Regions from separate parts of the Pseudomonas atacamensis genome, predicted to be linked through region 1. Evidence: predicted binding sites of a transcription regulator. Region 1 holds the regulator's gene; each other region holds the start of a gene.

What was found. Region 1 encodes FliA, which starts transcription of late flagellar genes. Its sites were predicted from a motif close to CTAAAGTTTNNNNNNNNNNNGCCGNTAA; they were not measured.
Region 2: the regulator FliA is predicted to act here: its motif matches at 5,621-5,648, upstream of motA (flagellar motor stator protein MotA).
Region 3: the regulator FliA is predicted to act here: its motif matches at 7,582-7,609, upstream of JWU58_RS07345 (methyl-accepting chemotaxis protein).

Annotation. Positions count from the first base shown of each region.
Region 1 is NZ_CP070503.1:4,346,132-4,355,763, forward strand. Features, by position in the region: gene motD (flagellar motor protein MotD) at 1-439, opposite strand, end outside; gene JWU58_RS19815 (flagellar motor protein) at 452-1,192, opposite strand; gene JWU58_RS19820 (protein-glutamate methylesterase/protein-glutamine glutaminase) at 1,192-2,337, opposite strand; gene JWU58_RS19825 (chemotaxis protein CheA) at 2,387-4,663, opposite strand; gene JWU58_RS19830 (protein phosphatase CheZ) at 4,717-5,505, opposite strand; gene JWU58_RS19835 (chemotaxis response regulator CheY) at 5,524-5,895, opposite strand; gene fliA (RNA polymerase sigma factor FliA) at 6,063-6,803, opposite strand; gene fleN (flagellar synthesis regulator FleN) at 6,800-7,630, opposite strand; gene flhF (flagellar biosynthesis GTPase FlhF) at 7,747-9,087, opposite strand; gene flhA (flagellar biosynthesis protein FlhA) at 9,099-9,632, opposite strand, start outside.
Region 2 is NZ_CP070503.1:5,472,285-5,481,916, reverse strand. Features, by position in the region: gene serB (phosphoserine phosphatase SerB) at 1-355, shown strand, start outside; gene JWU58_RS24880 (molecular chaperone) at 460-2,208, opposite strand; gene asd (archaetidylserine decarboxylase) at 2,275-3,135, opposite strand; gene rhdA (thiosulfate sulfurtransferase) at 3,145-3,969, opposite strand; gene JWU58_RS24865 (HDOD domain-containing protein) at 4,012-5,550, opposite strand; gene motA (flagellar motor stator protein MotA) at 5,717-6,568, shown strand; gene motB (flagellar motor protein MotB) at 6,572-7,618, shown strand; gene JWU58_RS24850 (toll/interleukin-1 receptor domain-containing protein) at 7,724-8,209, opposite strand; gene JWU58_RS24845 (caspase family protein) at 8,209-9,168, opposite strand; gene rsgA (small ribosomal subunit biogenesis GTPase RsgA) at 9,480-9,632, opposite strand, start outside.
Region 3 is NZ_CP070503.1:1,591,804-1,601,435, reverse strand. Features, by position in the region: gene JWU58_RS07380 (MBL fold metallo-hydrolase) at 1-197, opposite strand, end outside; gene JWU58_RS07375 (TetR/AcrR family transcriptional regulator) at 409-1,017, shown strand; gene JWU58_RS07370 (methyl-accepting chemotaxis protein) at 1,250-2,569, shown strand; gene JWU58_RS07365 (CTP synthase C-terminal region-related (seleno)protein) at 2,668-3,372, shown strand; gene JWU58_RS07360 (DUF2025 family protein) at 3,521-3,847, opposite strand; gene JWU58_RS07355 (glycerophosphodiester phosphodiesterase) at 4,067-5,200, shown strand; gene JWU58_RS07350 (PepSY domain-containing protein) at 5,357-5,662, shown strand; gene JWU58_RS07345 (methyl-accepting chemotaxis protein) at 5,845-7,467, opposite strand; gene JWU58_RS07340 (transporter) at 7,744-8,766, shown strand; gene JWU58_RS07335 (LysR family transcriptional regulator) at 8,905-9,632, opposite strand, start outside.

The sequences.
Region 1 (9,632 bases):
TCGGCATGGCGTCGCCGCTGCCAAACAACAGGCTGGAATTGAGCTCAATCTCGACCCACAACTCGTTGCCGCGAACGGTCATCTGGTTGGAGCTGATCAAGTCACCGAAGGCGGCGCTGATGTCATCGGCGATGCTTTTCAGCGGATCGCTGGCCCCGGATATACCGGCGTCGACCTGCTCGGCATCCTTGACCAGCGGCTTGGCCGGGGTCACGGTTTTCGGTCGTTCGTCGCCGATCGGAATCGGTTTGAGCGAGCGATCGGAGTCGGTAAACACGCCGATCAGCGCTTCGGAAATGACTTTGTACTTGCCTTCGTTGATCGACGAGATCGAGTACATCACCACGAAAAACGCGAACAGCAAAGTGATGAAATCCGCGTAGGACACGAGCCAGCGCTCGTGATTGACGTGTTCTTCCTGGTGGCGACGACGAGCCATGAGGTTATTCCCTTAGTCCATGAAGCCTTGCAGCTTCAACTCAATGGAACGAGGGTTTTCACCTTCGGCGATCGACAGAATTCCTTCCAGCAACATTTCGCGATAACGCGACTGCCGCAACGCGATGGACTTGAGCTTGGCCGCGACCGGCAAGAGGATCAGGTTGGCACTGGCCACGCCATAGATGGTCGCGACGAACGCCACGGCAATGCCGTTACCCAACTGCGACGGATCAGCGAGGTTGCCCATCACGTGAATCAGGCCCATCACCGCACCGATGATGCCGATGGTCGGCGCGTAGCCGCCCATGCTTTCGAACACTTTGGCCGCTTCGATATCGCGGGATTCCTGGGTGTAGAAATCCACTTCGAGAATGCTGCGAATGGCTTCCGGCTCGGCGCCGTCGACCAGTAGTTGCAGACCTTTGCGCGAATAGCTGTCAGGTTCGGCGTCGGCCACGCCTTCGAGGCCAAGCAAGCCTTCCTTGCGCGCCGTCAGGCTCCAATTGACCACGCGATCGATGCCGCCGGCCAGGTCGACACGCGGCGGAAAGAAGATCCAGCCGAGAATCTGCATGGCGCGCTTGAACGCGCTCATCGGCGATTGCAGCAGCGCAGCACCGACCGTGCCGCCCAGTACGATCAGCGCCGCCGGGCCGTTGGCCAGCGCGCCGAGGTGACCGCCTTCAAGGTAGTTGCCGCCGATGATGGCGACGAACGCCATGATGAGGCCGATAAGGCTGAGAACATCCATCAGATACACGCCTCGACGATGTGCTTGCCGATGTCGTCCAGACCGTACACGGCGTCAGCCAGATCGGCTTTGACGATGGCCATCGGCATGCCGTAGATCACGCAGCTTGCTTCGTCCTGCGCCCACACCGAGCTGCCGCCCTGCTTGAGCAGACGCGCGCCTTCGCGGCCGTCGGCGCCCATGCCGGTCAGCACCACTGCCAGAACTTTGTCGCCGTAGGACTTGGCTGCAGAACCGAAAGTGATGTCCACGCACGGCTTGTAATTCAGACGTTCGTCACCCGGCAGAATCTTCACCGCGCCACGGCCGTCGATCATCATCTGCTTGCCACCCGGCGCCAGCAGCGCCAGGCCCGGACGCAGGATGTCGCCATCCTCGGCTTCCTTGACGCTGATACGGCAGAGCTTGTCGAGACGTTCGGCAAACGCTTTGGTGAACGCCGCCGGCATGTGCTGGATCAGCACGATCGGCGCCGGGAAGTTCGCCGGCAATTGCGTCAACACACGTTGCAGCGCGACCGGGCCGCCCGTCGAAGTGCCGATGGCAACCAGTTTGTAGGCTTTGCGTTTCGGTGCTGGCGACGAAGCGCTGGCAGCGGATGCACGGGCAGGCGCTGGCGCTGGCGTCGGACGTGCCGGGACAGGGCTGCTGTGGCTCGTGTGGCTGCCGTAGCTCGACGCTGCCGGAGCAGGCGTCGGCGCTGGCGCAGCGGCGGGAGCCGGCGCGCTGTAGGCACTGAAACGACGATTGCTGCGCGAGATGCTGTGGACTTTCTCGCACAGCAGTTGCTTGACCTTCTCGGGGTTGCGCGAGATGTCTTCGAAATTCTTCGGCAGGAAATCCACCGCGCCGGCGTCCAGCGCATCGAGGGTTACCCGCGCGCCTTCGTGGGTCAGCGAGGAGAACATCAACACCGGGGTCGGGCAGCGCTGCATGATGTGCCGCACCGCCGTGATGCCGTCCATCATCGGCATCTCGTAGTCCATGGTGATCACGTCAGGCTTGAGGGCCATGGCCTGATCGATCGCCTCTTTACCGTTGGTGGCCGTGCCGACCACCTGGATGCTCGGATCCGCCGAAAGAATTTCCGAGACGCGGCGGCGGAAAAAACCCGAATCGTCCACCACCAGGACTTTGACTGCCATAAACACTCCATTAGGTGCAGCGGCGCGTCATCGCGCCGCCGCCCCGGATTCAAATACGCTTTGTGGCGTAACGCTTGAGCATGCTTGGAACATCGAGAATCAGCGCAATGCGGCCGTCACCGGTGATGGTGGCGCCGGACATGCCCGGAGTTCCCTGGAGCATTTTGCCCAATGGCTTGATGACCACTTCTTCCTGGCCGACCAGTTGATCGACGACGAAGCCGATCCGCTGTGTGCCCACCGAAAGAATCACCACATGGCCTTCGCGCTGCTCTTCGTGAGCGGCGGAGCTGACCAGCCAGCGCTTGAGGTAGAACAATGGCAGCGCCTTGTCGCGCACGATCACCACTTCCTGACCGTCGACGACGTTGGTGGTCGACAGGTCGAGGTGGAAGATTTCGTTGACGTTGACCAGCGGGAACGCGAACGCCTGATTGCCGAGCATGACCATCAGCGTCGGCATGATCGCCAGGGTCAGCGGCACCTTGATGACGATCTTCGAGCCCTGGCCCTTGGTCGAGTAGATGTTGATCGAACCGTTGAGCTGGGAAATCTTGGTCTTCACCACGTCCATGCCGACACCACGGCCGGACACGTCGGAGATCTCGGTCTTGGTCGAGAAACCCGGGGCGAAGATCAGGTTGTAGCACTCGGTATCGCTCAGGCGATCGGCCGCGTCCTTGTCCATCACACCGCGTTTCACCGCGATCGAACGCAGGACGTTCGGGTCCATGCCTTTGCCATCGTCGGAGATCGACAGCAGGATATGGTCGCCTTCCTGCTCGGCCGCCAGCACCACGCGACCGCCACGGGCCTTGCCCGATGCTTCGCGTTCTTCCGGCGACTCGATGCCGTGGTCGACGGCGTTGCGCACCAAGTGGACCAGCGGGTCGGCAAGAGCCTCGACAAGGTTTTTGTCGAGGTCGGTTTCTTCACCCACCAGTTCCAGGTTGATTTCTTTCTTGAGCTGACGTGCGAGGTCGCGAACCAGACGCGGGAAGCGCCCGAAGACCTTCTTGATCGGCTGCATCCGCGTTTTCATCACGGCGGTCTGCAGGTCAGCGGTGACCACGTCGAGGTTCGACACGGCCTTGGACATGGCTTCGTCGCCGCTGTTAAGGCCCAGGCGCACCAGACGGTTACGCACCAGCACCAGCTCGCCGACCATGTTCATGATCTCGTCGAGCCGCGCGGTGTCGACGCGCACGGTGGTTTCCGCTTCGCTGGCCGGTTTTTCCGCCGGAGCAGCGGCTGGCGCACGGGCCGGAGCCGGTGCAGCAGCGGCGGCCGGTTTCGGCGCCTCGACTTTCGGCTCAGGCTTGGCCGCAGGTTTCGGCGCAGCAGCGGCAGCCGGAGCTTTCGCCGCTGGCGTGGCGACGCTCGACGCAGAGCCGGCAGTCGCAGCGCTGGCGTCAAACTTGCCTTTGCCGTGCAATTCGTCGAGCAGCGATTCGAATTCGTGATCGCTGATCAGATCACTGCCGGCCGCAGCGGCTGCCGGTGCAGCAGGTGCGGCCGGGGCCGAAGCGATGGCCGATTCCAGCGCGTCAACGGCGAAGTTGCCCTTGCCGTGCAACTGATCGAGCAAGGCTTCGAATTCGTCGTCGGTGATGTCCGAGCTGTCGCCCGCAGCAGGTGCGGCCGGCGCTGCTGGTGCCGCCGGAGCGACCGCATCTACAGCAAACTGGCCTTTGCCGTGTAGTTGATCGAGCAGCGATTCAAATTCGGCGTCGGTGATTTCATCGCTGGCCGCCGTATCGGCAACCTGCGCGGGAGCAGCGACAGCGGCCGGAGCCTCGGCCTGGGCCTGGGCCTTGACGGCATTCAGCGAGTCCAGCAGTTGTTCGAATTCGTTATCGGTAATGTCGTCCGATGCGCTTTCGGCGACCGGTTCTTCCACCGCTTCTACCGGTGCGGCAACGGCTTCATCCGCCGATTGCGGCTCGGCCAGACGCGCCAGCGCGGCCAGCAGTTCCGGCGTGGCAGCGGTGATCGGTGCACGTTCACGGACTTCGCTGAACATGCTGTTCACCGCGTCCAGTGCTTCGAGCACCACGTCCATCAGTTCTGCATCAACGCGACGCTCACCCTTGCGCAGGATGTCGAACACGTTTTCGGCGATGTGACAGCACTCCACCAGCTCATTGAGCTGAAGGAAGCCGGCGCCCCCTTTTACAGTGTGGAAACCGCGAAAAATTGCATTGAGCAGATCTGCATCATCCGGGCGGCTTTCAAGCTCGACCAGTTGTTCGGACAGTTGCTCAAGAATCTCGCCGGCCTCAACCAGGAAATCCTGAAGGATCTCTTCATCGGCGCCGAAGCTCATTAATGGGGTGCTCCTACAGGTCTAAAAACCCAAAAAACCCGAATTCCGAAACTCTAGAATCCAAGGCTGGATAACAAATCGTCCACATCGTCCTGACCGGACACAACGTCTTCTCGTTTATCGGCATGAATCTGCGGACCTTCACCCTGCGAGAGATGTTTTTGTGGATCTTTTTCAGCAAGCATTGCGGCGCGGTCATGTTCGATGCCCGCAAAGCGGTCGACCTGACTGGCCATGAGCACGAGTTTGAGCAGATTGCTTTCGACTTCGGTGACCAGTTGGGTCACACGCTTGATCACTTGACCTGTGAGGTCCTGGTAATCCTGAGCCAGCAGGATGTCGTTGAGGTTGCTCGACACCGCACGGTTGTCCGTGCTGCTGCGTGACAGAAAACCGTCGACCCGGCGCGCCAGTTCGCGGAACTCTTCAGCCCCGACCTCGCGACGCATGAAGCGGCCCCAATCGGCGCTCAACGTCTGCGCTTCATCAGCGAGACTGTTGACCACCGGCGTGGCGCTTTCCACCAGATCCATGGTGCGGTTGGCCGCGGCTTCCGTCAGCTTGACCACATAGCCCAGGCGTTCGGTGGCGTCGGTGATTTGCGACACTTCCTCGGCCTGCGGCATGTGCGGATCGATCTGGAAATTGACGATCGCACTGTGCAGTTCACGTGTGAGCTTGCCCACTTCCTGATACAGGCCGCGGTCACGGGTCTGATTGAGCTCATGGATCAGTTGCACCGCGTCGCCGAACCTGCCTTTTTCAAGGCTCTCGACCAGTTCGACCGCGTGTTTTTTCAGGGTCGATTCGAAATCGCCCTGTGATGATTCGTTATGCTCCATAGCTCCCCCGCGCATTCATCAGCCGATGCGTTCGAAAATCTTCTCGATTTTGTCTTTCAACGCTTGAGCCGTGAAAGGTTTGACCACGTAACCGTTCACACCGGCCTGGGCGGCCTCGATGATCTGCTCACGCTTGGCTTCAGCAGTAACCATCAACACCGGGAGGTGCTTGAGTTTTTCATCAGCGCGCACGTGACGCAGCAGGTCGATACCGGTCATGCCCGGCATGTTCCAGTCTGTTACCAGAAAGTCGATGCTGCCGCTGTTGAGCACCGGAATGGCGGTTACGCCATCGTCGGCCTCGACGGTGTTGGTGAACCCAAGATCGCGCAGCAGGTTCTTGATGATCCGCCGCATCGTTGAGAAGTCATCAACGATGAGGATTTTCATGTCTTTGTTCAATTCGACCTCCAAGCAGTCTTAAACGCGCCCAGCACCTGGACGCGCCACTTCAATCAATCGGCATAGCACTCGAAGTTTGTCTGGAGCACAACGGATCGAGACCGGCGCCGTTCATCACCGCACCAGCCTCGTTTCGCAGTGTCCCCACACTGCCTTCAGCGCGCTCGCCACTCCCCCAAACGCCCCCGCAGACGGGCCGCGCACTGGCTGTGTAACTGGCTGACCCGCGATTCACTGACGCCAAGGACTTCACCGATTTCCTTGAGGTTCAGCTCTTCGTCGTAGTACAGCGCCAACACCAGTCGCTCACGCTCCGGCAAATTGGCAATCGCGTCCGCCAGCGCCGCCTGGAAGCGTTCATCTTCCAGATCGCGTGACGGCTCCATATGAGCACTCGCGCCATCCTCGTGCAGCCCTTCGTGTTCGCCGTCCTGCAAGAGGTCGTCGAAACTGAACAGGCGACTGCCCAAGGTGTCATTCAGAATCCCGTAGTAATCGTCGAGACTCAATTGGAGTTCGGCCGCAACCTCGTGATCTTTAGCGTCACGGCCGGTTTTAGCTTCAATCGAGCGAATCGCGTCGCTGACCATCCTGGTATTACGGTGAACCGAGCGTGGCGCCCAATCCCCTTTGCGCACTTCATCGAGCATCGCGCCGCGGATTCGAATGCCCGCGTACGTTTCGAAACTGGCGCCTTTGCTGGCGTCGTATTTGGTCGAGACTTCGAGCAAACCGATCATCCCGGCCTGGATCAGGTCTTCGACCTGCACGCTGGCCGGCAGGCGCGCCAGCAAGTGATAGGCAATGCGCTTGACCAGTGGCGCGTAACGCTCGATCAATTCGTATTGCGCGTCACGCGCCGACTTTTTGTAAAGATTCATGCCACTGGCGGTCATATCACAGGCCCTGCGGTTTGCTGCACGAGACGCTCGACGAAAAATTCCAGATGCCCGCGCGGGTTGGCCGGCAGCGGCCAGGTGTCGACCTTCTGGGCGATGGCCTTGAAGGCCAGCGCGCACTTGGAACGGGGAAAGGCTTCGTAGACGGCGCGCTGCTTCTGCACCGCTTTGCGCACGCTTTCGTCGTACGGCACCGCGCCGACGTATTGTAGGGCGACGTCAAGGAAGCGATCCGTGACCTTGGTCAACTTGGCGAACAGGTTGCGCCCTTCCTGCGGGCTCTGCGCCATGTTGGCCAGCACGCGGAAGCGGTTCATGCCGTAATCGCGGTTGAGCAACTTGATCAGCGCGTAAGCATCGGTGATCGAAGTCGGCTCGTCGCAGACCACCAGCAACACTTCCTGGGCGGCACGAACGAAACTGACTACCGAGTCACCAATACCCGCAGCGGTGTCGATCACCAGCACGTCGAGATTGTCGCCGATGTCGCTGAACGCCTGGATCAGGCCGGCGTGTTGCGCCGGGCTCAGGTGCACCATGCTCTGCGTGCCGGAGGCCGCCGGCACGATGCGAATCCCGCCCGGGCCCTGCAACAGCACGTCGCGCAGTTCGCAACGGCCTTCGATAACGTCGGCCAGTGTGCGCTTGGGTGTCAGCCCCAGCAGAACGTCGACGTTCGCCAGGCCCAGGTCGGCGTCCAGCAGCATGACCCGACGGCCAAGCTCTGCCAGCGCCAGCGACAAGTTCACTGACACGTTAGTCTTGCCGACGCCACCTTTGCCGCCGGTCACCGCGATCACCTGTACGGGATGCATGCTGCCCATGTTATTTCTTTACCTTGTCTTGCATAGACGGAGGCCACATTACTGGCTGCGCGTTCCTGATCGGAACAATGCGTGGCAGACCATCGATGTAGGTACAAAAACTGTTCATGATTACCTCAGCCAACCTGCTTGGTCGGGCTGTGATAGATATCAGCGAACATGTCAGCCATGGCTTCTTCGCTGGGTTCTTCCTGCATTTGCACGCTGACGGCGCGGCTGACCAGTTGATGACGGCGCGGCAGATGCAGATCATCCGGAATCCGTGGGCCATCGGTCAGATACGCGACCGGCAATTCATGACTGATCGCCAGGCTCAACACTTCGCCGAGACTGGCCGTTTCATCCAGTTTAGTCAGGATGCAGCCGGCCAGCCCGCAACGCTTGTAACTGTGATAAGCGGCGGTTAGAACCTGTTTCTGGCTGGTGGTTGCCAGGACCAGATAATTTTTTGAGCGAATGCCACGCCCGGCCAGGCTCTCAAGCTGCATGCGCAACGCCGGATCACTGGCTTGCAGGCCGGCAGTATCGATCAAAACCACGCGTTTGCGTAGCAGTGGATCCAATGCCTGCACCAGCGACTGACCCGGATCGACGTGCGTCACCGGCACGTTGAGGATGCGCCCGAGGGTTTTCAGTTGTTCCTGCGCGCCGATGCGGAAGCTGTCCATGCTCACCAGCGCGACGTTCTGCGCGCCGTACTTGAGCACGTAACGCGCGGCGAGCTTGGCCAGCGTGGTGGTCTTGCCCATGCCGGCGGGGCCGACCATGGCAATCACACCGCCCTCTTCCAGCGGCTCGACTTCCGGTACGGCAATCATCCGCGCCAGGTGCGCGAGCAGCATGCGCCAGGCCTGACGGGGTTCTTCGATATCGGTGATCATCGCCAACAGATCGCGCGACAGCGGGCCGGACAGGCCGATGCGCTGCAGACGGCGATACAGATTGGCCTGGGCCGGACGGCTGCCTTGCAACTGATTCCAGGCCAGGGTGCCGAGCTGCACTTCCATCAGCTCGCGCAGGCTGTTCAATTCAAAACGCATCGAATCCAGTGCACGCGGATCGACACCCGCGGAGGCCTGCGCAGGCGCTGCGGCCGGACGCGTCGGTGCGGCGTAGGTCGGCTCGCTCAGCGGCTCGGCAGCAGTCAGCGGCAGGCCTGCGGTCAACGGCAGCCCGGCGAACAACTGCTGATTGGTGTTGCCGTCGGCTTCGCCACGCAGGCTCAGCTCGGCCTGGGCGGTGACGATGCGCGACTGGGTCTTGCGCAGCTCGTCTTCGAGTTCCATGTTCGGAACCCGTGGCGCTAGCGCCGACAGTTTGTAATCCAGAGCCGCCGTCAACTCGACGCCGCCGGCAATGCGGCGGTTACCGATGATGGCGGCATCAGCGCCCAGCTCATCGCGAACCAGCTTCATGGCCTGACGCATATCGGCGGCGAAAAAACGCTTAACTTGCATAAACCACTACCTCAGCCGTTGGGCCCTACTGTCGCAACGATGGTCACTTGCTTGTTGTCCGGTACTTCCTGGTAGGCCAGCACATGCAGGCCTGGCACTGCGAGGCGGCCGAAGCGCGAGAGCATCGCGCGAATCGGGCCTGCTACCAGCAGGATCACCGGTTGGCCTTGCATTTCCTGCCGCTGGGCCGCTTCGATCAACGAACGCTGCAGCTTCTCGGCCATGCTCGGCTCCAGCAGAACGCCCTCTTCCGAGCCTTGTCCTGCCTTCTGCAGACTATTGAGCAATATCTGTTCCAACCTTGGTTCCAATGTGATTACAGGCAGCTCGGACTCAGTGCCTACAATGCTTTGGACGATTGCACGGGATACGCCGACCCGCACAGCGGCGACCAGCGCGGCGGTATCTTGACTCTTGGCAGCGTTGTTCGCGATCGCCTCGGCGATGCTGCGGATGTCACGCACCGGCACGTGCTCAGCGAGCAGCGCTTGCAGAACTTTGAGCAACTGCGACAGCGAAACCACGCCCGGCACCAGCTCTTCTGC
Region 2 (9,632 bases), 1.1 Mb from region 1:
CACTTATTTCGCCAAGCAGTTGCAAGCCAAGCTTGGCATCGATTACGTGTTTGCCAACGAGCTGGAAGTGGTCGACGGCAAGTGCACCGGCGTGGCGATCGAGCCGATTGTCGATGCGCAGCGCAAGGCTGATCTGCTCAAGGAGCTGGCGCACAAGGAAGGTCTGCGTCTGGAGCAGACCATCGCCGTCGGCGACGGCGCCAACGACTTGCCGATGCTGGCGATTGCCGGGCTGGGCGTGGCGTTCCGCGCCAAACCACTGGTCAAGCAGTCGGCGAAGCAGGCGATCTCAACGCTGGGGCTGGATGGTGTGTTGTATCTGCTGGGTTTCCGGGATCGTGACGGGCAGCTCTGAGATCTCGATAAGCTGATCTGGCCTCTTCGCGAGCAAGCTCGCTCCCACATTTGAACTGCATTTGAATGTGGGAGCGAGCCTGCTCGCGAAGGCCGCGCCTCGGTCTAGAGCGAATTCCACAACGAATCAAAATCCTCCTCACCTCCGCCATTCTGCGCAGGATCCAGCGAGCGATAGGCGAACTGGTTGAAGCTGTGCGTACTCGCCACCCGCCGATCCAGTCCGGCGCGGTGTTCCTCGCCCTGGGTGTTGATCAACACCTTGTTGCCTTCCTGAAACGGCAGGCGCGGTGCAAGTACGGTGGCCGGCAAATCGATCGCACTGATTTCCGGCAACAGCAAACCGCGTAAATACTGGCTGTGATCATCTTTCGTTCGGACCAGTTGCAAGCCGCATGGCTGTGCGTGTGGCGCGACCAGTTCAATGCCCATCTGTGTGCCGCTGCCGCGCACCTGGCGGATCCAGCGAATCACCGCAATGCTCCAGCCTTTGCCCTCGCTGTCCTGAATGCCGAGCATTTCCCCGGCCTGCAACTCCGCCGGTACTTCGCTGGGCCAGGCCAGGCAATAACCGCCGGGACTATGGTTGATCACCGGCAAGGCGTAAGTCGGATAATTCGGCGCGTTGCCCGGGCCTTCTTCTTCGCTCAACTGGTCGTACTGGATTTCCTCGTACGGCAACAGCTCATCGTTACTTTGCGGGGCAGCGTCGAACGCCTGACTCCAGCTGTCCTTTTCGCCGCTGGCCACGACGCTGCTGAAGTTTGCCGCGCGGGCACCGGGATGTTTGAGCAACTCGCTGAAGGTGCGCTCGCCGCCGAGGTAGAAGTGCAGGGCGCTCATGCCAACGCACACGGTCAGCGTGCCCTGGCCGGCGATGCGTTGAAAGCTGCGTTCGGCCGCTTGGCCCCAGGTAGCGTGCAGATGTTGCAGGGTGTCGACGCTGAGGCCGGCGGAAACGGGTAACGGGGTCGAGGTGGACTGGTGCAGCAGGTGCGTTTCGAGCTGTTTGACCAGCGGTTGCGGATCGAAGCCCAGCAGCCCGTTCTGTTGTTCGCTGCGAAACATCTTGCGGTAGCGCGGGCCGACATCTAGTTCCGGGCTGATGGCGAACAAACCGTCGTCGGCGCTGCCGGGATGCAGTTTGAGCAGGGCGCTCCACGGCTCGATCACCTCGGCCAGCCGGGCAATCTGGCTCTGGCGCAACTGATTGCAACGGGCGCTGCCCAGCAACAGGGCGGCGATGTAGGTCTGTTCGACGCTCAGTTCGCTGGTCAAAAAGGCCAGATCATCGCGCAGCCGCCGTTGTTGCAGCTGCAATTGCGCCGCGCTGCGATACAGCTGGTGCAATTCGAACCACACATGTTCCGGCGGTGAACTGTACAACTGCGTGGCGCGCACCAGTTGCGCCTTCAGGGCATGCGCGGCGCGTTGCAAGGCGGTGCTGACCAACGTCGCGCGGTCCTTGCTGTATTTGGGCAGGATGCGCAGAACGATCTGTTTATAGCCGATGGCCAACTGACCTTGCAGCGCCTGACACAGGTTGCTGACTTTGCGCGAGCGCTCGTCGAGCATGATCGCCTGATGGAGAAAGTGCCGTTCCAGATGCTGGCAGACGAAATACACCTCGGGCCGCAGCAGTTCCAAGAGTTGCAGGCGATTGTCGCTGGGAGTGAGCAACAGGTTCAGTTCGCCGAGGCCTTGATAGAGCAGGCGGGCGGTTTCGCCGATGTTGGCCTTGGGCAGGCCGGCGATCCAGCGCTTGAGATCACGCGGGCTGGCGTCGCAGAACGACAGGCGCGTTTGCGTGGGAGTCGGAGCGCGCAGCTTGGGAGATAAGTTGGTCTGGCTCATGAGCAAAACCATAGCAGCAAATGCCGCGGTTTGCGGAAGCAGCCTCGGCTGCTTCCGCAAACAGGGTCACGCTTTTGGCAGCGCCAGACCTTGGCCCATCTGCACTGGCGAGCCGGCCACCAGCTCTTCGGCCCACTTCACCTGATCCGGGCCAAACAGCACGATCGCCGTTGAACCGAGCTTGAAGCGCCCCAGTTCCGCGCCTTTTTCCAGATGAATCGGTGCACGTGCGGCTTCGTCGTAGCGGAAGGTTTTCAGCTCGCGCTTCGGTGGGGTGACCAGACCGGCCCACACGGTTTCAATCGAAGCGACAATCATCGCGCCGACCAGCACCACGGCCATCGGCCCGCGTTCGGTGTCGAAAATGCACGCCACGCGCTCGTTGCGGGCGAACAGCTCCGGGACGTTTTCGGCAGTAGTCTGGTTCACCGAGAAAATGCGGCCCGGGATGTAGACCATTTCGCGCAGGGTGCCGGCCAGTGGCATGTGCACGCGGTGGTAGTCCTTCGGCGACAGGTAAATGGTGGCGAAGTCGCCGCCCATGAATGGCGCTGCGTTGGCCGCATCACCGCCGAGCAATTCGAGCACGCTGAAACTGTGGCCCTTGGCCTGGAACACGCGACCGTGCTCGATCGGGCCGAGCTGACTCACCGCACCGTCGGCCGGGCTGAGGATCGCGCCCGGAGTTTCGTCCAGTGGACGCGCGCCGTCTTTCAACGCACGCGTGAAGAATGCGTTGAAGTGCTCGTAAGCGGTCAGGTCTTCGACCAGTGCTTGCGACATGTCCACTTGATAACGCTTGGCGAACCATTGGGTGAAGGCATTCTTGAACCAGCGCACACGGCATTCGGCGATGCAGCCGGCCAGGCGCGACAGCAGGTGATGCGGCAGCAGGTACTGGCTGAGGATAAACAGACGCTCTTTCATTAGTTGTCCTTAAAAACCTTGAATCTCGACTGGCGTGTCAGGGTGGTTGCCCCATTCGCCCCAGGAACCGGCGTAGCCCTTGACCCGCGGATAACCGAGGGCTTTGGCCACCAGATAAGTGAAGCCCGACCGGTGATGGGTCTGGCAGTGGGTAATGATTTCCTTGTCCTTGGTGATCCCGAGGTTTTCGAGGATCTGCGGCATGTCGCTGCGGATACGCAACTGACGAGTCTGGTCCATGCCGGCGGTCCATTCGAAATTGACCGCGCCGGGGATGTGTCCGCCCTTGGCGGCGAGGACTTTCTCGCCGGAATATTCCAGCGGCCCACGCGCGTCCCAGATCGCCAGATCGGCGGCGCCGAGACGGCTTTGCAGGTATTCGCGGGTGGCGGTCGGTTCATCGTGCAGGGTCAGCGAGACCGGGCCACCGACGGCGGCCGGCACCTGAATCGACATCGGCATGCCGTCCGCCAGCCAGGCCGGCAGACCACCGTCTATATAGTGGTACTTGTCGTGGCCAATGACATCGAGCAGCCAGATGAAACGCCCGGCCCAGCCGCCGCCCTCATCGTCATACACGACATAGACCGCATCTTTACGATGACCGAGTTCACCAAACAACGCTTCCAGATCGGCCTTCGCCGGCATCAGCCCGGGCGCCGGTGGCTGGCCGAGCTGGGTGCGTTTCGGGTCGACAAAACGTGCGCCGGGCAAGTGACCTTCGGCATACCGGGCAGGGCTGGTCAGGTCCACCAGAATCAGTTCCGGGGACTCCAGACGCGGCAGCAGGTCGCTCGGCTCGATGACAAGCGGCAAGCCAGAGAAGTCAGACATGTGAGGTCTCCAGAGCACAAAGGGGAGGATTGTAGCGCAGGCTCATTGGCCGCGGCTGCTAAAGCTGTGCAGGGCTTTTTCGATGCACTGCGCAGTTTTGCCGAAGGCCTGCACAGTGATGTCGGCGAACGGCCCGCCGCCCTGATCGGCAACGACGATCATGATCACCCGGCCGTTATTCAACAGTGAGCGCAAGAATAAGTGCTCGCCGCGAAACAGCGTGCGCAGGCTCGCTGGCAATAAGGCAGAGAATTGCCCGTTGTTCTCCGGCGTGATCCGCACCTGCGCCTGCTGAGCGAGCAGGCGTTGCAGGACTTTGCTCTGGCTGACGACAAAACTCAGCGCCGCCGCATCCTTCGGCAAACCGGCGGTCTGGTGCACGCGCAGGGTCGAGTGCGTGCGGTCGGCCATCAGAATCATCACCCGACGCATGCCACTGGCCACCAGTGCCTCGCGGGCGGCGACGGTCAGGCTCATGGCATTGGTGAAGCGGCTGGGCTCGGCGAGCAGTTCGGCGCATTGCCGACGCCATTGGCCCAAGTCATCCGCATTCGGCGCTGCGGCCGGGAGCATGCCGGCCGGCAAGCGACGAGTGCCCCACGGCCAGATCAGCGAAACCGCCGGGTGCCACAAATCAGGCATTGCATGCTGACGCGCGCTGTTCGCCGCTTGCTGGTGCAGCTGTTGCTGCACTTCGTCCATGGAAATCTGCAGATACAGGCTGGTCAGGTACTGCCAGCGCTTGCTGTGCGGACTGTCCCAGGCCTGTTGCGCCGACAGCGCCAGGCCGTTGGCGAGCAGCACGGTATTGGCGGGTTGATTGAGCCAGCGGCGTAGCGTCGGATCCTCGTCGAGGCGATTCTGCTGGCGCAGTGGGTGCTCGCTGTCACGAGCGATGCGCAGCACTTTGACCAGTTCGCGTTGTTCGCTGAGCAGCAACTTGTAGCCTTGCTCGACCCAGATCGGCAGATGCCAGGCCTGGACCAGTGCCTCGGCAATTTTCAACAGGCGCACGCCGAACAATTGCTTTTCGACCACACGCGCCGACTCGCCCTTGTGGATCACCCGCAGTTCCCACTCTTCGAGCAACTGCGGATAGGTCAGCGCCAACGGCCACAGCGGCGACAAAAACAGCAGACTGCCCCAGTGGATGTCCTGCCACAGCCGCGCCAGGCGACTGGCAAAAAAACCGTTGGCCTGCTGTGTCGCGTGTTGGCTGATCAGTTGCAACTGACGCAAGGCCTTGGGGATCTGCCGGTGCGGTTCGGCGGGCAGGCGCGCGAGCAATTCTTCGGTGCGCGCAAGGCCCAGGCGATTGATTGCCACCTCGAGATTTTCCGCTGGCGCGGCCATGGTGCCGTGGGTGTGACGATTCGCCTCACGGATGATGCTCAAGGCCAGCGCCGGGCTGTCCTGCATCAACTCGGCGATGTCGCGCAGCGAGCTGCGATTGTCGCGGATAGCCCGGCAGACTTTGTCGTGAGCCTCTTGTGGTACGGGCAGGCGAACGCTGTCGAGCAGCTTGACCCAAGCCTGGAGGGTGCTCGGTTTTACCGATGGAATGTTCGTTTCATTAGCCATGTCTGGACGAGATCTTCACTGACTGTAGACGCGCCCGGCATGGGCTAAATTGGCTTTTCGCCTGAACTGGCTATAGTCTGGCGCAGTTTTGCCGATAAGTAGAAGAAGAGATTTTTTAACTTCCGAATATGACCTTGAACCCGACTTAAACAAGTACCTTCTACCTATGGCTAAAATTATCGGCATCATCGTCGTATTCGCGAGCGTGCTCGGCGGATACGTGCTCTCCCACGGCAAGATTGCCGCCCTGATCCAGCCTTTCGAGGTGATGATCATCGGTGGTGCGGCACTTGGCGCGTTCCTCCAGGCCAACCCCGGTTACATGACGATGCACGTGCTCAAGAAATCCCTGAGCATGTTCGGTTCGCGTTTCACCCACACCTTCTATCTGGAAGTGCTCGGGCTGATCTACGAAATCCTCAACAAGAGCCGCCGCGAAGGCATGATGGCCATCGAAGGCGACATCGAAGATGCCGCCGCGAGCCCGATCTTCGCCAAGTACCCGGCGGTGCTCAAGGATGAACGCATGACCGCGTTCGTCTGCGATTACCTGCGCATCATGTCTTCCGGCAACATGGCTCCGCACGAACTGGAAGGCCTGTTCGACATGGAACTGTACAGCCTCAAGGAAGACCTCGAGCACCCATCCCACGCAGTCAACGGCATCGCCGACGGCATGCCCGGTTTCGGTATCGTTGCGGCGGTACTCGGTATCGTGGTGACCATGGCTTCGTTGGGCGAGGGCGACCAGGCGTCGATCGGTCTGCACGTGGGTGCGGCACTGGTCGGTACCTTCTTCGGTATTCTCGCGGCGTACGGTTTCTTCGGTCCGCTGGCGCATTCCCTGGCCCACGATGCCAAGGAAGAGCTCAACGTCTACGAAGCCATCAAGGCCTCGCTGGTGGCCTCGGCGTCCGGCATGCCGCCGTCGCTGGCGGTCGAGTTCGGGCGCAAGGTTCTGTACCCGGCGCACCGTCCAAGCTTCGCCGAGCTGGAACAAGCGGTTCGCGGTCGCTAAGTCATGGAAAATAATCAGCCGATCATCGTCAAGCGCGTCAAGCGCATTGCCGCCGGGCACCACGGCGGGGCGTGGAAAATCGCTTTCGCCGACTTCGCCACGGCGATGATGGCGTTCTTTCTGGTGCTGTGGCTGCTGTCCACCGCTACGCCGGAACAGAAGATCGCCATCGCCGGTTATTTCAAGGACCCGGTCGGCTTCTCCGAAAGCGGCACGCCGTACATCATCGACCTCGGCGGTACGCCGACCCTGGCGCCGGAAAACACCCTCAACCCGGAAGTGAAGTCGCAGCCGCAACCGGACAAGGTCACGGTCGACACCGATCAGGTTGAAGGCATGGCCGAGCAGGTCGAGAAGGAGCGGCTCGAACTGCTGCTGCAAGAACTGCAGAACAAGGTCGACGAGAACCCGCAACTGCAGAAATTCAAGGATCAGATCCTCTTCGAAATCACCCCCAACGGCTTGCGCATCCAGATCATGGACGCCGAGAATCGGCCGATGTTCGACTCAGGTTCCGCACGCCTGAAACCGTACTTCGAAGACATCCTGCTGGCCATGGCCGACACCATCAAAGCGGTGCCGAACAAGATCAGCATCAGCGGCCACACCGACGCCAAGCCGTACATCGGCACTGGCGACTACGGCAACTGGGAGCTCTCGGCCAACCGCGCCAACGCGGCTCGCCGTGCCCTGGTCGCGGGCAGCTATCCGGATGCGCAGGTGGCGCGGGTGGTCGGTTATGCCTCGTCGGCGTTGTTTGATCGGGAAAATCCGTTCAACCCGGTCAACCGCCGCATCGACATTGTCGTGCTGACCAAAAAAGCCCAGGCCGCCATCGAAGGTGCGCAGGGGCCTGAGGCGGCGAAACCGGCGGATCAAGGTCAGAACGGTGCTGCTCCGGCAGCCCCGGTTGATCCGAATGCGCTGCCGGCGGACAAACAGCCAGTGCCGGCTCACGAGTTGCGCGAGCGGTTGAATCTGTTTGACGATGCGGCGCCGAAACCGGCCGAGCCGGGGGGTGCAGCGCCTGCGCCTGCGCCGAAGCAGTAAGTGAAAAAAAGCCGACAGTGATGTCGGCTTTTTTGTGGCTATCGCTTCATGCCTCTGACCATTTCGTAGCGTTGCTAAAATCATCGGGGACAGGCCGGCACAGTCTCAGAATCCCCGACGAATCCGATTCTTCAACTGTTCATGAAACATCTCCGCATCTCGCTTGTACGCCCCTTTCACCGAGTCGCTGAACGAGTCCAGGGTTATCGAGCGCTGGTTCGACACCTCATCACGATACGCATCGATAAAGAAATCCAGATCGCTGGCCGTGCTCAGCTTCGGCCATTTGTCCAGATAGATCGGCAATTGCGCCGGTCCGGTCTTGAACGTACAGATCCGCCGGTTACTGATCGTCGCCTCGCCAATTTCGAACGGCACCCACCAGGACTGCGCAGTCTTCTCCGACACCACCGCCAGCAGATGCGTGCACTCGGTGATGTTGCGGGTAATGACCCCGGTAATGTCATCGGTGGTCTGCGATTCCGGATCCAGCACGTCGAGGTAAGTCCTGATCTTCGCCTGGGTCAGGCGGGTGTTGATGGCGATCGCATGGGCGCGATCCATGTGGCGATAGCTGATAAAGACTGGCATCAGAAATGTCCTTTGAGGGCGAGTTCGCGGTAATAGGCGCCGAGTGCCGTCAGGCGGCAGCCGGTCGAGTGAATGGCGGCGTAGTACATGTGCTCGGCGTCGACCGGTTCGATCAGGCTGTGCCGGTTGCACTTCTGCAACTGGGCGAAGACCTCGCCGTGCCCAGGCACGAACGCCTTTTCGGTGGGTTCATAGCTGGGGTCGAGCGGCAAGACCGATTCGGCTTCGGCGAACCAGTCCGGCAATTTGCGCAGGATCTCCTTGGGGATCAGCGGCGAGACTTCGCGCAGCGAAATGAACTGCGACACATTGGTCTTGAACACCGGACGCTGTTCCCAGGCGCCGAGGGCGTTGTCGACGAAGGAATACAGACTGCCGGGGGTGATTTTGCCGAGGATATTCGCCGCGCCGCCATGCAGCGCTTGCAGGAGCAGGCCGGTGAACACGCCGTGCTGCGCGCCCTCCAGCGCCGGCTCGGCTTTTTTGCAGGCGGTGAGGATGGTCATGCCTTCGCTGACCATGCTGCTCTCGCTGCGCAGGGCGCGCACTTCTCCGGCTGAACCGCTTTCGCAGCAGTCGAGGATGATCATTTTGTTTTTGATCCGCGTGGCTTTGTCCGCCCAGTTGAGAATGTCGCTGATGCGGATGCCGTCCTTGGCGTTGCGGTAGTCCTGCGGGATCAACATGCCTTCGTCTGTGTCGGCATCGAAACCGCCATGACCGGCGAAATACAGCAGAGCGACGTTGCAGTCGCCGGAAAACAACTCGCGGATCTGGTCTTCGAGCTTTTCCCGGCTCAGGTAATCCTCGGCAGACGTCAGTACGACATTTTTGAAGTTGGGGTCGCCGTTGGCGTTGGTTTTCAATACCGAAGCCATGGCCATGGCGTCGTTGCAACAGCCGCTCAGCCCGCCAATATGCGTGTAATCGTTGATGCCGATGAACAATCCCTTGCGCATGGTCACACCGCCTTGTGCAGGCGGATCGCGCCGGGGATTCTGTGGGTATTGCTCGGGCGGGCGCAGCGAGACAAATGGCTGATGAACACAAGATGTTTTTTCATGGCTTTCCTCGATGGTCGCTGTGAGCGAAGGAGGAAAGAAATGTAGGCCGCTGGCTCAGGCCTACAAGGTCTGCGCGGCAAAACAGAAAGGTCCTGCAAGCAGTCGCGCAAGTGCCTACAGAAGAAGCTGACGTTTAAGAGAAGAGGGGGAGTCAGATGCAGTCCGACAACCGGCAGCCCATCGCGTAGGACTGCCGGCGTGGCTGTTTAATAGCCGTTTTCAGGCAGGCTGGCGATGATCGAGCGATAGCTGTTCATCCGTTGCTGCTGGATGCGGCCATCTTCCAGCGCCTTGAGCAGTGCACAACCCGGTTCGCGATCGTGCTTGCAGTCGCGGAAGCGGCAAGTGCCAAGCAGGTC
Region 3 (9,632 bases), 2.8 Mb from region 1:
CGAGTAAGCGGCTGCACAGGAATGGCGGCGCTCGGACGGGTGTCGCGCGGTTTGTGGAAAATCATGTTCCACATGATCCGCAGCATTTTGCGTACCCCTTCGCGCTGCACCGGCGCATGATTGCGAAACAGCCCTTGATCCTGTCGAGAGGCTTCAGGCGTGGGAGTGTTATCCGGGAGAGAGACTGGATTGGCCATGACTGAACGACTCCGAAAAACCGTGTGCTGCACGGTATTCCACGGGAAATGAAAATGGCCAAGCTGCACGCAAAGGCCAAACGCTCTGGTTTGTAAGGTGCGAGGATTAACGCAACATTACACTGAGCGGTGTAGTTTCTAGGTTGCATCAAAGCCGACGCCAAGTAAACTGCCGAGTGTAATTTCCCCCCTTCTCTACTGAAGTCCGCTCATGACCGCTCCACAACGCCTCACCGATCGCAAACGCGAAGCCATCATCCAAGCGGCGATCGCCGAATTCCGTGCCCACGGGTTCGAAATCACCAGCATGGACAAGATCGCCGCCACGGCGGGGGTGTCGAAGCGGACGGTGTACAACCACTTCCCGAGCAAGGAAGAGCTGTTCGCCGAGATCCTTAATCAGTTGTGGGCGCGGATCATTGCCGAGCCATCGGTGAGCTACGACCGCGAGCGACCGCTGCATGAGCAGCTGCGCCTGATGCTGCAAGAAAAAGTGCAGATGATGGCTGACGAGAATTTTCTCACCCTCGCCCGGGTGGCGATTGCCGCAACCATTCATTCCCCCGAACGTGCGCAGAACATGATCGAGCGCATGGGCGAGCGCGAGGAAGGCCTGACCGTCTGGATACGCGCAGCACAAGCCGACGGACGGCTCAAGCCGGTGGATCCAGAATTTGCCGCGCATCAAGTACAAGGTTTGCTCAAGGCATTCGCGTTCTGGCCGCAGATCTCGCTGGGTCGCGCGGCCCTTGATCCAGACGCGCAGAATGCAGTTGCCGAGTCGGCGCTGGAGATGTTCCTGGCACTGTATCAGCGGTGAATCACCGGCTCGTCGAGCCGTGTACAACTAATCTCGTAAAAAGTTATACAAAATTGTGAAAAATTCCTTTCTTGTACAACTTTATTAAGTTTTGTATAAGTAGCCATCTGCCAGTAACGGAACGCTGGCATTGAGCAGTCACCACCGAATGCCGTCCGTGCATTTCGGTCTGCCGGCGCAGGAATAGGGACTGAATCCTTTTGATTTTCCCCACTTCCCGAGTATCGCAAGCATGTTTTTCAATCGCCAGAAAGCCGCCCTCGCTGAACTGCAACACACCGTTTTTGACCAAGCTGCGATGCTCGAAGCGATCAACCGTTCGATGGCGGTGATCGAGTTCGATCTTGATGGCGTGGTGTTGCGTGCCAATGACAATTTCCTCAAGACCATGGGTTACACGGCTGCCCAAGCGATCGGCCAGCCGCACCGGCATTTCTGCACACCAGAGTTCGGGCGCAGTGCCCAATACACCGAGCTGTGGTCACGCCTGAAAAACGGTCAGTTCCAGTCCGGCACCTTTGAACGGGTCGACAGCAAAGGCCAGCCGATCTGGCTCGAGGCCAGTTACAACCCGATCAAGGATGCGTCGGGACGGGTGATCAAAGTGGTCAAGTACGCGATGGATGTCACCGCCAAGGTGCAGCAGGAGAACGAGGCCAACGCCAAACTGCAGGCGATTGATCGCGCGATGGCGGTGATCGAGTTCGATCTCGACGGCAATATTCTTACCGCCAACCAGAATTTTCTCACGCGCATGGGTTACAGCCTCGCAGAGCTCAAGGGCCAGCATCACCGCTTGTTCTGCACCCCGGCGCTGGTCAACAGCGGCGCCTATCAGGATTTCTGGCGGCGCCTGAATCAGGGCGAGTTCTTCCACGGGCAGTTCGAGCGCGTGGATAAACGCGGTCAGATCGTCTGGCTGGAGGCCAACTACAACCCGGTCTACGACGCTTCGGGGCGTTTGTACAAAGTCGTGAAGTTCGCGTCTGACGTTACCGCCCGTGTCGAGCAACACGAGCAGGACGCGCGCAGTGCCAGCACCGCTTATCACATCTCGGTAGCGACACGGAAAGTCGCCGAGCAAGGTACGCAAGTGATTCAACAGGCTGCCAGCGAAATGCGCGAAATCGCCGAGGACATCAGCCAGTCCTCAACGCTGATCGCGCAACTGGGCGACCGCTCCGAGCAGATTACCGCCATCGTCAACACCATCCGCGCGATCGCCGATCAGACCAACCTGCTCGCCCTCAACGCCGCCATCGAAGCCGCGCGCGCCGGTGAACAGGGCCGCGGCTTTGCCGTGGTGGCCGATGAAGTACGGCAACTGGCGGCGCGCACCAGCGGTTCCACCGCGGAGATCTCCACCATGATCAGTCTGATCCAGAGCGAAACACGGCAGGCGATCAAGAGCATGCAAGGCACCCGCGACCGCGCCGCAGAAGGCGTGGAACTGGCCAATCAGGCCGGCACGGTGATTCTGCAGATTCGCGATGGCGCCAGTGAGGCGGTGGATGCGGTGAGCATGTTTGCCAATGAGCGGGTGTCGGGGTAATGGCGGTAGTCTCAGTCACCAGGTGAAACTCGGGATAGTGGATGGCAATCACGCGATCTATAGTGACTGCCATCCATCAGCAAGCGCAGGGAAATCCCATGGAAAATCGCGCCGTCCGCATCGCCCTGGTTGGCGATTACGACCCCCAAGTCACCGCTCATCAAGCGATCCCGGTTGCACTCGGCCTGGTCGCCGAACACCTGCAACGCACCGTGCAGTTCGAGTGGTTGGCCACTGAAGAGATCGGCACCGACACTGCGCTGACTCAATTCGATGGGTTCTGGTGTGTACCCGCCAGCCCTTATAATAGTGAAGACGGTGCGCTACGCGCCATCCGCTTTGCCCGCGAGCAAGGGCGACCTTTCCTCGGCACCTGTGGCGGTTTTCAGCACGCGGTTCTGGAATATTCGCGCAATGTGCTGGGCTGGGCCGACGCCGAGCACGGGGAAACCTCGCCAGAATCCGAACGCGCCGTGCTCACGCCGCTGAGCTGCTCGCTGGTTGAAGCCATCGACGTCATTCACCTCCAGCCCGGCTCGTTGATCGCCAAGGCGTACGAAAAGTCTGAAATTGAAGAAGGCTATCGCTGCCGCTACGGCGTGAATCCGCAGTTCGAACAGCATTTGATGAGCGATCAGCTACAAGCGGTAGGCCGTGATTCAGCGGGGGATCTGCGCGCTATCGAATTGAAAAAACATCCGTTTTTCGTCGCCACGCTGTTCCAGCCGGAACGCGCCGCACTAAAAGGAAAAATGCCACCGCTGGTTCGCGCATTTATCGAAGCCTGCGGATTGCGGGATTGAGCGTTATGCATTCGGCCATTGAGGTTGGCGGCGCCCACAACGCCGCCTTCGCGAGCAGGCTCGCTCCCACATTGGATCTGTGGCGTTTACAAAATCCCTGTGGGAGCGAGCCTGCTCGCGAAGAGGCCCGCAACCCCACTGCAAAACCTCAACCGCGCACCAGACTCCGCACCGCAACAATCTCCGGCACTTCAACCTTGCTCATGTAAACCCGTAACGGTTCGGTGATGTTGATCCGGTCGTCGATGTGTTGATCGAGCATCAGCTGAATCAATTCGCGCTTGAGGGTCATGGTGGTTTCCGACGCCTTCGCCCAGACGAATTCACTGGCCGGGATGATGCCGTCGTCGGCCACGTCCATGCCGAACGAATCTTCGCTGAAGCGCACGATGTACTGGCCGGTCTTGCGGTTGAGGCCGACGAAGCCTTTGAGATCGTCGGCAGCCTGGCAGATGAGTTGGGAGGTGATGCGCATGGTAAACCTCACGAAAGATGATCGATGGTTTACACGCAGGGCAATGTAGCGGCGCGCCCTCTGCCGGGGCGTCAGCCGAGGGCAAGCGTACTGCAAACAGCGCCACAAAAGTGCAGGAAATTTCCGTTTTGCGCGGTTTATGTCGGTCTGGCGATAGCCCTGCGGCGCGTCAATTGTTAAAAGGTACGTCTCGAAAAAACCTGCGAAAGGAACTCGACCATGCCTGCCACTTTTACCCGAAGCGCTCTGGTGCTGAGTCTGTTGTTCGGCCTCGGTCAGGCGCATGCCGCCAGCCACCCGGAGCCCAAGGCAATCGCTGCTGCCCATGGCATTCCGCATCCGGCGGTGATCGCCCACCGTGGCGCGTCGTTCGATGCCCCGGAATCCACCGCTGCGGCCTACAAACTGGCCCGTGACCTCGGCGCCGATTACCTGGAAATGGATTTGCAGCGCAGCAAGGACGGCGTGCTCTTCGCCCTGCACGACGACAACCTGCAACGCACCACCGACGTCGCCAGCAAATTCCCCGAGCGCAAGGACAGCCCGGCCACCGCGTTCACCATGGCCGAACTGAAAACCCTCGATGCCGGCAGCTGGTTCAACAGCAAATATCCTGACCGCGCACGCCCCTCCTACGCCGGGCTGAAGATTCTTACCCTCGATGAAATCATCGACATCGCCCGCGCCAACCCGCAGCACAAGCCGGGCCTGTACATCGAAACCAAAGAGCCGCAGCTGTTTCCCGGCATCGAACATGACCTCAAGGAAAAACTGCAGGATCGCGGCTGGCTCAGTCCGGCCGGTTCGAAGCTGGCGAAAAGTGCGCTCGGCGTCGGTCAGGGCAAAGGCAAAGGCAAGGTGATCCTGCAGACCTTCGATAAGAACAGCCTGCAATTGCTGGAAAAGGAAATGCCGCAAGTGCCGAAGATCCTGCTGTTGTGGGTCGGCGAAGGCAGCATCGAGCCTAAATCTGCGGTGACGTTTGCCGCGTCCGGCGAGAAAGACAAAAACGTTTTCTACGGCAAGCAGGAACCCAAGTCAGAAGCGGAATTCAAGCAATGGGTCGACTACGCCAAGGCTCAGGGCGCGATCGGCACCGGCCCTTCGGCGAAGCTGACTCAGGGTGGTGATCAGAGTTACTCCGACCTGGTGCAACCGTGGATGAATAAGTACACCCACGACCAAGGCATGCTGGTGCATGTTTATACGGTCGACGAGGCGGTGGACTACGAGAAAGTCATGGCGGCGGGTGTCGACGGCATCTTTACCAACCGCGCCAGTGAATTGTTGAAGTTTTACAAGCGTCCGGCTGTTGGCAGTGTTGATGAGGTTCTGAAGAAGAACGGTTTCTAAGTTGCTATCGAGTCGCCTGCTTCGCGAGCAGGCTCGCTCCCACAAAGAGCAGTTTTATCGCGAAGCAGAGATTTAAGGGTGAGTTAAGTTGCGCTGGTTAATCTGAACCCACTTACACAGATCAACCACTTCAACGCACTGCCAAGGAATGAACCGATGAAAACTTTGACTGCCCTGTTTACCGCCGCTGCCCTGACCCTCACCGCTGGCCTGGCTCAGGCTGATGTTCGCATCGACCAGATCCCGCAACTGGTCAAGGACGGCAAGATCAAGTCGCTGGAATCGATGAACGCCGAAGCACTGAAACTGCACCCGGGCGCAACGATTACCGACACCGACCTGGATAACCACTTCAATGGTTACGAGTACGAAGTTGAACTTAAAACTGCTGACGGCAAAGAGTTCGACGTGGACTTTGATGCCACCACCGGTAAAGTGCTGAGCAACAAGCAAGACACTTGATAGACCGCTGTTAAAGAGCCGCACGATTGAAAAATCGTGCGGCTTTTTCATGCCTGCCGTAAATCATGTGGGAGCGAGCCTGCTCGCGAAAGCGGAGTGTCAGCGACATCAATGTTGACTGTTCCACCGTTATCGCGAGCAGGCGAGGACCTACAAAAGATGCCGGACGCTTGAACTCGCAATCAAGCACTCAACCGCGCCGTCACCTCATTCAGCTGCCCCGATAATCCATGCAGGTTCTGACTGGCACTTTCGGTGCGCTGCACATTGTCGAGGTTGGTGCTGGCAATCGCAGTGATTTCAGTCAGGTTGCGCGAGATATCCTCGGCCACTGAAGTCTGCTCTTCTGCCGCCGTGGCGATCTGCCGGTTCATGTCGCGAATCGCCTCCACCGCCAAGGTGATGCGCTCCAGCATCGCGCCGGCCTGGGTCACTTGCTCGACACTTTCATCACTGCGCGCCTGGCCGCTCTCGATAGCCTGCGCGGCATCGACAGCGCCGGTCTGCACGTTCTGAATGATCTGGTTGATCTCGATGATCGACTCCGCCGTGCGCTGGGCGAGGTTGCGCACTTCATCGGCGACGACGGCAAAACCACGCCCGGCCTCACCCGCCCGCGCCGCTTCGATGGCCGCGTTGAGCGCCAGCAGGTTGGTCTGTTCGGCGATGCCACGAATCACTTCCAGCACCTTGCCGATACGACCGCTGTCGGTTTCCAGGCGACGGATCACCGTGGCGGTGTTGGCGATTTCGCCGCGCATCTGCGTGATCGAGTGAATGGTGGTCTGCATGACCTTTTCACCCTGCTGCGCCGACTGATCGGCATCGTTGGCAGCACGCGCGGCATCGGCGGCATGACGGGCGACTTCCTGGGCCGTGGCGGACATTTCATTCATCGCCGTGGCCACTTGATCAGTGCGGTTGAATTGCTCGCTGGTGCCGCCGGCCATCGTCGTGGCAATGGCATTCAACTCGCCGCTGGCGCTGTCCAGATCACCGGCGCTGCGTTGCAAGCGAGTGAAGGTGTCCGCGAGAAAATCGCGCAGAGTGTTCGCTGCGGCGGCGAGGTTGCCCAGTTCATCGCGACGCTCGCTGACAACACGTTCGGCCAACTGGCCACGGCTCAAGCGGGTGACGTAATCGATGAGGTTGCGGATCGGTTCGATCAGGTTGCGGCTGACCAGCCACAGGCTCAGCAGACCGATCAGCAAGCCTGATGCGAGCATCACCAACAGGCCAAGCCACACGGTACGGTCAGCGCTGGCACTGATCAATGCCGACTGCGCGGTGCCCTGCTCGCGCAGTTCGGCGACCAGTGCGCTCATCTGCTCGCTGGTGGCGCGATCAACGCCTTTGACCGCTGCGTCGCCGGCGCTCGGATCACCACCGGCAGCGACGTAGGCATCGCGGCCCTTCTGATAGGCCGCGCCCAACTGGCGATGCTCTTCGCGCAAGCGTTCGATGCGGGATTTGAGATTGGCCTCGATGCCTTTCTGGCCGGCCAGTTCGCCGAGAATGTTCTGCACATCGCGCTGGCGCTCTTCGAACTGGCTCCAGTATTTCGCCAGATCCGCCGGTTGCTTGCCGCGCAGCAGGACGTTTTTCCACTCCTGCACCTGCACTTTGAATTGCAGGTTGGCTTCATCGATCAGTTGCGACGTGTGCAACGGGCCGGCGATCAACTGGCTATAGCTTTGCACGCCGTTGGAGAGGAAATGAAAGCAGGCCAGCGCGATCAACAATATCGCCAGCAGACTGCCGCTCAACAGGGCGAGAATTTGCGCCCTCAGGGATTTTTGCAGCATTGCAAGGTACTCGAAGCAGGGATGAGGCACGCCCGAGCGGACGTGAAAAATGGCCGGACTTCCCTGTCGACGTACCATGGCCATAGGCCAATGGCGCGCAACCTAACTCACCTGAGATCGGCGCGCCAGAGCCGTCCTTGAGAAACTTCCGACAGCCGGTAACGCTTTGATTTGCAGTCATTTTGCTGTCACAAAACGGTCATGTTCGCTTGCGATGATGCCGCTCCGGTGAACCTGAAAATCCTGCCCCAGACACCCTCCTCGCAGCGAGCCGCCATGAACCACAGCCTCGATATCAGCCATCGCGCCCCGGACCTGTTTGGCTTGCTCTACGGCTTTCGCTTCCTGCCCGGTGAGCGCGGGCGCGAGATCGATTCGGCGACGGCTTTGCGCTGTTTGCAGGACGACGGCGACAGCGAAGAGTTTCTCTGGCTGCACCTGAACCTGGCCCACGCCGCGTGCGAGCGCTGGATGAAAAGTCATCTGCAATTGCCCGAGGAGTTTTTCGAAGCGCTGCACGAAGGTTCGCGATCGACGCGCATCGAGCATGTCGATTCGGCGCTGCTGGCGGTGGTCAACGATGTGGTGTTCAACCTCAGCAGCATGGTTTCCTCCGACGTGTCGACGCTGTGGGTCTGCGTGCGCAGCAAACTGATCGTCAGCGCGCGCCTGCAACCGCTGCATTCGGTAGATAAATTGCGTTCGTCTGTGAAGGCCGGCGAGTGCTTTCGCTCGCCCTCGGAACTGCTCGTGCATTTGCTGCGCGATCAGGGCGAAGTGCTGACGCAGATCGTGCGCAAGACAAGCTTGAGTGTCGATCAGGTCGAAGACGAACTGCTCTCCTCGCGCCTGTCGACCAACCGCGCCGAACTTGGTGCCAACCGTCGCGTGCTGGTGCGTCTGCAACGGCTGTTGGCGCTGGAGCCGGGTTCGTTGCTGCGCCTGCTCAATCGTCCGCCGCCGTGGTTGCAGAAGGAGGACGTCAAGGAGTTGCGCAAATCCACCGAGGAGTTTGCGCTGATCATCAACGACCTCACCGCCCTCGGCGAACGGATCAAACTGTTGCAGGAAGAAATCGCCGCCAACCTCAACGAACAGAGCAACCGCACGCTGTTCACCCTGACGGTGGTGACGGTCCTGGCCTTGCCGATCAACATCATTGCCGGTTTTTTTGGGATGAATGTCGGCGGTGTGCCGCTGTCCCAAGACCCGCACGGATTTTGGGTGCTGGTCGCGCTGGTGGCGACGTTCACCGTGATTGCCGGGCGCTGGGCGTTTCGCAAGCGTGGGGATTATTGAGCGCAAATCCCACACACAACACGGTCCTCCCTGTGGGAGCGAGCCTGATCGCGAAGTCGGTGTGTCAGATAAATCAATGTTGAATGACATGGCGCTTTCGCGAGCAGGCTCGCTCCCACAGGGGCAATGTGCTCAATGTCAGAGCGTTGAACGTACGACATCGCCGAGCCAATCCATAAACACCCGCACCCGCAGCGGCAAATGCCGTTGCCGCGCGTACAACAACGAAATCGCCATCGGCGGTGCGGTGTGTTGCGGCAGTACGGTCACCAGTTCGCCATTTTCCAGATGCGGTTGCATGCCGGTGCGCGGTACCTGCGTCAGGCCGAAGCCGCCCAGGCACGCCGCTTCATAGGCATCGGTGCTGTTGACCGTGACACTGCCGGCCATCGCCACGCGCCGCACCTCGCCGTTTTCCTCATAGACGAACCCCTCCGAACGCGAGCCCAGTACGCCGACGTAATGCACCAGCCGATGCTGCGCCAGATCCTCGATGGTCTGCGGCACGCCGTAACGTTGCAGGTAAGCCGGGCTGGCGCAATTGACCATCGGGAAGTCGCCAAGATGCCGGGCGACTACCGACAGATCCGGCTGCGCGCCGATGCGCAATACGCAGTCGAAACCTTCGCTCAGCAGATCGACACGGCGATCGGTGCTGCTGATTTCCATCTGCAGATTCGGGTGGCGATCCATGAATTCCGGAAGGCGCGGCATGATCAAGCGTCGCGCGAGGATGTTCGGCATATCGACGCGGATGCGCCCGGTCAGCGAAGCCTCGTCCTGACGGAACAGCCCTTCGATTTCATCCATGTGCGAGAGCAGATCTTTGCTGCGTTCATACAGCACCAGTCCATCCTGAGTGGCCT